DNA from 2 places in the Bariatricus sp. HCP28S3_D3 genome. Region 2 is predicted to be linked to the other one. Evidence: predicted binding sites of a transcription regulator. Region 2 holds the regulator's gene; the other holds the start of a gene.

Region 1 (4,515 bases), on a different contig from region 2:
ACCTTATATTCCTTTTCATGATGATTTCCCGCACGCATCATCTTATTGATGATATCGCCGTTATTGGTCATCAGGAGCAGACCCTCCGAATCCTTATCCAATCTTCCGACGTAGGTGATTCGGATGGGATAGTTCAAAAAACGGACGATACTGTCTCTCTCTCTTCGCTCCTCCGTGCATACGATACCTCGCGGCTTATTGACGGCCAGAACGACCATTTCTTCCTGACGGGAGATGACCTTCTTCCCGATTCTCACTTCCTGTCCCTTCATCACCTTCGTACCCGGAACCGCTCTTTTCCCGTCTACGGTCACACGCCCCTGTTCTATCAGCTTGTCCGCTTCTCTTCTGGAACATACGCCGGATTCACTCAAGTATTTATTCAGGCGCACAGCACCTGCATTTTCCCTGTTCTTAAATTGCTGTTCAATCTTATTTGTCACTTTTAACCCCATTTTCTGACCCAGGAGGTCATACAAATACTTACGGATCGGTGTACCTTTCGTGCTCCCGAAACCTTAGCATTCTCATTGTACTGTCTTTATTAAGAAAAGTCAATTGATGCATTTCCCATTCCGGTATGCTATACTTAGCTATACATAATGATATCATTACACATTTCAGGAGGTATTTCATGCTGATCTTTTCACTTGACACTAAAAAATGCATGAATGGACTGCTTCTGCATTCCGGTTTCGATTCGTTTCTCTTCATTGAGGGTGAGATCGTCACATTCTGTACATTTCAGTTTGACGGACATCTGAAAAAAGATTTTTTCCATCAGGACATAACCGACGAACCTGTTCAGATCGAACGGAATTTTGCGCTCTGGAAAGAAGTAAGGGAATTTTGTTTTTCCTTGATCAAAGGGAAGCGAACTCCGCTTGGCTTCAAGCTTGTATTATCGCTTTCTTCACCGAATATCGCCCATCTTCTTGAGCGGGAAGAGCTTCCTTTTTCCCCGGCTGATGTACAGGGACTGTATCTCAATTTCAAATTCAACGGCACATCCCTTACCTGTACGACAGGCACCTCTATGAAGCTGTTCACGATGGACAAATCGCTGGAGCAGGCCTGGGACAAAATGGTCCAGCGTATCTTTACAAAACAGGATATCCCCTTTGAAATCTTGTCTTAACACATAAGAAAGGGGTCCCTAAATGACATCGCACATCAGGAGACCCCCGTTTTTATGATCTGCAGTATTCTATTTTGTAAGCATTAACATTATCTCATTGCTTCGTTTTACAAATTCCGTCATTTCCTCCGGATTCAGTGGTTTATGCGCAATCATCGCCAGATCGTAAAGCTGTTTGCAGAACAGTTCTGTATTTTCACCGTCTTTATGATCCACCACATACTGAACCAGCGGATGATTTGCATTCAGGATCAATGTAGAATCATCTCCGAACATGGACGGATCCATTCCTGCCATGCCATACATCTTCATCATTTCCTGCATACGGCGTGACTGCTCAGAAAGGGTGATCATGGAAGCGACATTTTCATCTTTCATCTTTTCCACTTTCACATTCAGTTTATCTTTTCCAAGCGCTTTCCGGAAGATTTCCATCAGGCTGTCCGTTTTTTCCTTAAATGCATCCTTTTCGTCTTCTGCCACTTCTTCTTTGAAATGATCGGTCAGTTCTGCATCGATTCTCTGGAACCGCACATGCTCATTTCTCTGCTCCAGCTGTGTGATGAACGGAGAATCAATGTTGTGGGACAGAATCACTGCATCCAGTCCTTCTTTCTTGAACATGTTGATATACTGGCTCTGCTGCTGTTCATCCGTTACATAGTAGATGGTTGTCTTCATATCCTCTGTAACGGTGTTTGCATCCTCGTTCTCATCTTCTTTATTCTCATTCGGCTCTACAATCGTGCCGCCGTTCTTCTCAATACATTCTTTGAGTGTCAGATAGTTGTGATCCAGATTCTTGAAGAGGATGTAATCTTTCATCTTATCACAGAATTTCTCATCCTTCAGGCAGCCGAATTTGATGAACGGACTGATATCATCCCAGTATTTTTCATAAGTTTCCTTATCAGTCTTGCACATTCCGGACAATTTGTCTGCCACTTTCTTGGAAATGTATTCTGCGATCTTCTGTACAAATCCATCATTCTGCAGTGCACTTCTTGATACGTTCAGCGGAAGATCCGGGCAATCGATCACGCCCTTTAATACCATCAGGAATTCCGGAATCACTTCCTTGATATTGTCTGCGATAAATACCTGGTTGTTATACAGTTTGATGGTTCCTTCGATGGAATCATATTCTGTATTGATCTTCGGGAAGTACAGAATACCTTTCAGATTAAACGGATAGTCCATGTTCAGATGGATCCAGAACAGAGGCTCCTTGTAATCCATAAATACTTTGCGGTAGAATTCGATATAATCATCTTTCGTGCATTCATTCGGATGTTTGGTCCAGAGCGGCTGTGTATCATTTATCGGAACCGGACGCTTCACAATCTTAACTTTATCCTTTGCCGGTGAAACTTCTACCATTTCTTTTTCGCCGTTCTCATTTTCTTTTTCTTCCATCTTTGCATCTTCATGGATATGTTCAACGACCTCATCAGTATCCAGAAGTTCTTCTTCCGGAATCGTCTCATATTCTGTCTCTGCATTTTCTTTTGAAAGATAGATCTCTACCGGCATGAAGGAGCAATATTTCTCCAGCACTTCACGCATACGGTATTCATTGGCAAACTGAAGGCTGTCTTCATTAAGCAATAAGGTAATCTCCGTTCCAACTCCCTCTTTATTGCCGTCTTCCATCTCATACTCTGTTCCGCCATCACTTACCCAGTGTACCGGTACTGCGCCTTCTTTATAAGAAAGTGTATCGATTTGTACTTCGTCCGCAACCATGAATGCGGAATAGAATCCAAGGCCAAAGTGACCGATCATGTCATCCTCTGTCGTCTTGTCCTTATACTTTTCAAGGAACTGCGTTGCGCCGGAGAAAGCGATCTGTGTGATATACTCTTCCACCTCATCCGCGGTCATACCAAGTCCGTTATCGATGAATTTCAATGTTTTCTCTTCCGGATTTACGATAACCTGGATCTTTGCTTTATAATCTTCCGGCATTTCATATTCGCCCATCATATCCAGTTTTTTCAGTTTAGTAATCGCATCACATCCGTTGGAAACAAGTTCACGTGCGAAAATATCATGATCGGAATACACCCATTTCTTAATGATCGGGAAAATATTTTCGCTGCTAATTGAAAGACTGCCTTTTTTTGCTGCCATTTGTACCACTCCTTATGTTAAATATTTTTTTCTTTTTCACATCTATCAGATATCTTAATACCCTAAAATCCAAATGTCAATAGAAAATTAGCACTCGTTTTGAATGAGTGCTAATAATTTTGTGAAAAATATAAACTTTTTCTAAACTTTCTATTCTACGCTCTTCAAAGATTCCACCATATCAATCTTTTTCAGTTTGTAGAACATGATCCAGTTCACGAACATAGAGAATGCCACGGTAAACAGGAAGCTGTACAGATAGCTGATTGGGTGAATTTCTCTTCCGAACATCGCTTCATTGACTTCAACGGTTACGATCACAAATCTGTGCATGAGATTTCCAAGTCCCATTCCCACCAATGCTCCCAAGAAGGTCAACATCACATTCTCTCTGTATACATAAGATGCGACTTCGATATCATAAAATCCCAAAACTTTCAGTGTAGCCAGTTCACGCCTTCGCTCTGTGATATTGATATTATTCAGATTATACAGCACCACAAACGCAAGCATTCCCGCAGAAACGATCAACACGATGATGACCAGATTCAGACTTCGAAGCATATCATCCAGCCTGCTTTCGATGCTCTTGCTGTAACTCACATTTAACACATCATCAAATTCAAGCAGCGTCCTGCCCGTTTCCTCGATCGAGTCTTCCTGTCCGTCCTTCATACGAAGAAGGATGCTATTATATTTCGGCGGTGCCCCATAAAGCTCTTCATAGGTATCATTGCTCAAATAGAGATAATGTCCCATATAGTTCTCACATATAGCGCCGATCACAACTTCACGTTCTCCTTTGTCGTCATCTTTGATCGTGATGGTATCTCCCACATTCACCGCAAGGATCTGAGACATCTTTTCGGTAAGAATCACTTTATCTTCGGCAAGTGTATATGTTTCATCACTGGTTCTGCTGTGGAAGCTGAGAAAGCTTTTCAGTTCTTCTTCACTTTCCGGTACCACAAGATACACGCTTGATTCATCGCTTTCCGATTTCACTTTCAGTTTCTGCATCCTCACCTGTGTAAAATCATCCAGCGCCGAATCTGCTTCCAATTCGTCAAGGATCTGATTCTTTTCTTCTTTATCGATCGTATCATTCATATATGCAGTCGCATCATAAAACTGTATCTTTTCATATTGAAGGTCTACGATCTCGTAAATGCAATCCTTAAGGCCAAAGCCGACCAGAAGAAGTGCCATACATCCTCCGATACCGAAAATGGTCATAAAGAACC
Region 2 (4,515 bases):
GATGCACTTTCCTTCATTGTATTTGCAGGAAGCGCTTATGACCGGGGAAGAAAGATGTGTGAAAAGCTGAAGGAAGAGATCCCGAGACAGCTCTTCGAGATCCCGATCCAGGCAGCGATCGGAAGCAAGATCATTGCGCGTGAGACGGTCAAAGCTCTGCGTAAAGATGTTCTTGCGAAGTGTTACGGCGGTGATATCACACGTAAGAAGAAACTTCTGGAGAAGCAGAAAGAAGGAAAGAAACGTATGCGTCAGGTGGGAAATGTAGAAATTCCGCAGAAAGCATTTATGAGTGTTCTGAAATTGGATGATAAGAAATAATATGGAAAGAAAACAAATATCAGGTGGGGCGGGCAAGCCTTTGGAACTGTACATTCATATTCCGTTCTGCCTGAAGAAATGTGCCTACTGTGATTTCCTATCAGCGCCCGCAGGCGAGAAAGAGCGGGAAGAATATGTACAGATTCTGTGTGAGGAAATCAGGACAAATGCAGGAAAAGTGGAAGAGTATCAGGTCTCTTCCATTTTCTTTGGAGGAGGGACTCCCTCTCTTCTTACCGGAGACCAGTTCCGGATGATTCTTGATACGGTTCGGGATCAATATCACATTTCTGCGGATGCGGAGATTTCTATGGAGATGAATCCCGGTACGGTTACGGATGAAAAACTGAAAGCGTATAAAGATGCCGGTGTGAACCGGCTGAGCATCGGACTACAGTCTGTCCATGATGAAGAACTGCGGATGCTTGGAAGGATACACACTTATGAAGAATTCCTTGAGGCCTATAGGAGTGCGAGGATGTGCGGATTTGACAATATCAATATTGATCTGATTTCGGCGATCCCGGGTCAGACGGCGGAGAGCTGGACCGAAACACTGAGAACAGTCGCGGCTCTGGAGCCGGAGCACATTTCTGCATACAGTCTGATCATCGAACCCGGAACTTTATTCTATGACAGGTACGGGGAAGATGCAGGACGGGAAGAAAGGGCGGAGTCGGGATGTGAGAAAAGAAAGGGTGCAAATCTGCCGTGGCCTGCGCTTCCTACGGAGGAGGAAGAACGGGAGATGTATCATCAGACAGAGCAGATCCTCGTCGGTGCGGGATATCAGCGGTATGAGATTTCCAATTATGCAAAGCCCGGATACCGATGCAGGCACAACTGCGGGTATTGGAGAAGAGTGCCGTATCTGGGGTTCGGCGTGGGTGCCGCCACATTTTTTGAAGGGGCAAGATACAGTAATCCGGAAAAGATGACGGAATACAGGGATAATTTTGAAGAAAAATTTTCCGGAGAAAAACTCAGCCTGGAAGATGAGATGGAGGAATTCATGTTTCTCGGACTGCGCATGACGGAAGGCATATCGAAAACAGAATTTGAGGAAGCCTTTGGAACCGGGATCGAAGCGGTCTACGGAAAACCGATCCGGAAACTGAAAGGTATGCATCTTATAGAAGAACATGAGGACCGTATCGCGCTTACAGAACAGGGAATCGATGTGAGCAATACGGTATTTGTGGAGTTTATGTTTTGAGAAAAGGACTGTCATATGGCAGTCCTTTTGCGATAAAAAAGTGTAACTATGAAATATTTATAAAGTGGGTTGACAAAGCGTGTTGGGAGTGATACATTAATAAGCGAAGATGATGTTAGCACTCGAATATACCGAGTGCTAATAAAACAAAGGAGGGTGCAGATGGAGTCTATACAGGAACTTAGTGAGCGGAAAACGAAAATCCTTCATGCCATCATTAAGAATTATTTAGACATCGGAGAGCCGGTGGGATCGAGAACGATTTCCAAGTATACGGATCTGAACTTAAGCTCTGCAACGATCCGGAATGAAATGGCGGATCTGGAAGAACTGGGTTATATCATGCAGCCTCACACATCGGCGGGAAGGATTCCATCTGATAAAGGATATCGATGGTATGTAGATATGCTGATGAGCCAGAAAGAGCAGGAGGTCACAGAACTCAAGGAACAGATGCTGGAGAAGTCAGATAAGATGGATCAGCTCCTAAGGCAGGTCGCGAAAGTACTGGCAACGAACACCAATTACGCGACGATGATTTCCTCTCCGGTATATAACAGGAATAAGCTGAAGTTCATCCAGCTTTCACAGGTAGATGAGAACCAGTTGGTCGTCGTCATTGTGATGGATGGAAATATCGTAAAGAACCAGATTATTACACTGGAAGAGCCATTGGATAACGAAGCATTGCTGAAACTGAATATGCTGTTAAATACGGCACTGATCGGACTGTCGGTGGAAGAGATCAATCTCGGAATGATCGCCAGACTGAAGGAACAGGCAGGGATTCACAGTGAAGTGGTCAGTAATGTGCTGGATGCAGTGGCGAATGTGATACAGCTTGATGATGACATGGAGATTTACACCAGCGGCGCAACGAATATTTTTAAATATCCGGAGCTTAGCGATAAGCAGAGCGCTCAGGAGATTATCAGTGCTTTCGAAGAAAAGCAGCAGCTGGCAGCGCTGGTATCAAAGACGATGGCCAGCAGCGAGAATAAAGACATTCAGGTCTATATCGGAAATGAATCCAATGTGGAGAAGATGAAGGACTGCAGTGTTGTCACAGCGACCTATGAGCTTGGTGAGGGTATGCAGGGGACCATTGGAATCATTGGACCGAAGCGGATGGATTACGAACATGTAATGAAGACGTTAAAGACTCTGATGGCGGAACTGGATGAGATTTTCCACAGGGATGGTTAGAACATCCGGACTATGAAAGGAGAAAGGTGGCAGAACCGTTGGATAATCAGATGAGTAATGAAGAAATGGTAAAAGAAGCAGTGGAAGAGGCAAAGAAAGCCGCCATGGAAGCGGAAGCAGAAGAAGCTGCTGAAAAAGAAAATGATAAGGAAGAGGATTCCGAAGAAAGTCGGGAAGGTGAGAACAAAGAGGCCGGCGAAGCAGATGCGAAGGAAGAAGAAAAAACAGAAGAAACTGCGGAGCCGAAAAAATCAAAGCTTTTTGAAAAAAAGAATAAAAAAGACAAGAAGGATGAGCAGATTGCAGATCTGACAGATAAGCTTACCAGACAGATGGCAGAATTCGATAATTACAGAAAGCGGACTGAGAAAGAAAAATCAGCCATGTATGAGATCGGTGCAAAAGATATCGTGGAAAAGATTCTTCCGGTCGTTGATAATTTTGAACGCGGCCTGCAGTCTGTAGCTGAGGAAAACAAAGAAGATCCGTTTGTGCAGGGAATGGATAAGATCTACAAGCAGCTTATGACAACACTGGAAGGCATCGGTGTGAAACCGATTGAGGCGGTCGGACAGGAATTTAACCCGGATTTTCATAATGCAGTGATGCATATTGAAGATGAAGAGGCCGGAGAGAATGTCGTGGTCGAGGAATTCCAGAAAGGATATATGTATCGTGAAAGTGTTGTGAGACACAGCATGGTAAAGGTTGCTAATTAAAATAGCAGAATGAATGAAATAGTTTGTATATTTACACATGAAGATGCAGATATACTCTATATAAACAAAGTAAGTAAACAAATTTTTTAAAATATTAGGAGGTCTTCATAATGGGCAAAATCATTGGTATTGATTTAGGTACAACAAACAGTTGTGTAGCGGTTATGGAAGGTGGTCAGCCGGTTGTAATCGCAAATACAGAAGGTGCAAGAACAACACCGTCTATCGTAGCATTTACAAAAACAGGAGAACGTCTGGTAGGTGAACCTGCAAAACGTCAGGCAGTTACAAACGCAGAAAAGACAATTTCTTCTATCAAGAGAGAAATGGGAACAGACCATAAAGTTGACATTGACGGAAAGAAATATTCTCCGCAGGAAATTTCAGCTATGATTCTTCAGAAACTGAAAGCAGATGCAGAAGCATACCTTGGAGAAAAGGTTACAGAAGCAGTTATCACTGTTCCGGCATATTTCAACGATGCACAGCGTCAGGCTACCAAGGATGCCGGTAAGATCGCCGGTCTTGATGTAAAACGTATCATCAACGAGCCTACAGCGGCAGCACTTGCTTATGGTCTGGACAATGAAAAAGAACAGAAGATCATGGTTTATGACCTTGGCGGTGGTACATTCGATGTATCCGTTATTGAGATCGGTGACGGCGTTATCGAAGTATTATCTACAGCAGGTAACAACAGACTTGGCGGAGATGACTTCGATCAGAAGATCACAGACTATATGCTTGCAGATTTCAAGGCAAAAGAAGGTGTAGATCTTTCTACAGATAAGATGGCTCTTCAGAGATTGAAAGAAGCAGCTGAAAAAGCAAAGAAAGAGCTCTCGTCTGCAACAACAACTAATATTAACCTTCCGTTCATCACTGCAACAGCAGAAGGACCGAAGCATTTCGATATGAACCTGACAAGAGCTAAATTCGATGAATTAACTCATGAACTGGTTGAAAAGACAGCAGAACCGGTAAGACGTGCACTGTCTGATGCAGGTATCACAGCGTCTGACCTTGGCCAGGTACTTCTGGTAGGTGGATCTA

The links. Region 2 encodes HrcA, which represses chaperone genes, less so after heat shock. Its sites were predicted from a motif close to TGTTAGCACTCNNNNNNNNNGAGTGCTAACA; they were not measured.
Region 1: htpG (molecular chaperone HtpG) is a predicted target of HrcA. The motif match lies at 3,357-3,387, and genes of this name have one in related genera.

The regions. Positions count from the first base shown of each region.
Region 1 is NZ_JBQHTK010000001.1:42,648-47,162, forward strand. It holds gene rluF (23S rRNA pseudouridine(2604) synthase RluF) at 1-443, opposite strand, end outside; gene ACTNB3_RS00190 (DUF5721 family protein) at 635-1,138, shown strand; gene htpG (molecular chaperone HtpG) at 1,208-3,271, opposite strand; gene ACTNB3_RS00200 (FtsX-like permease family protein) at 3,422-4,515, opposite strand, start outside.
Region 2 is NZ_JBQHTK010000003.1:125,943-130,457, reverse strand. It holds gene lepA (translation elongation factor 4) at 1-321, shown strand, start outside; gene hemW (radical SAM family heme chaperone HemW) at 323-1,537, shown strand; gene hrcA (heat-inducible transcriptional repressor HrcA) at 1,700-2,743, shown strand; gene grpE (nucleotide exchange factor GrpE) at 2,770-3,462, shown strand; gene dnaK (molecular chaperone DnaK) at 3,573-4,515, shown strand, end outside.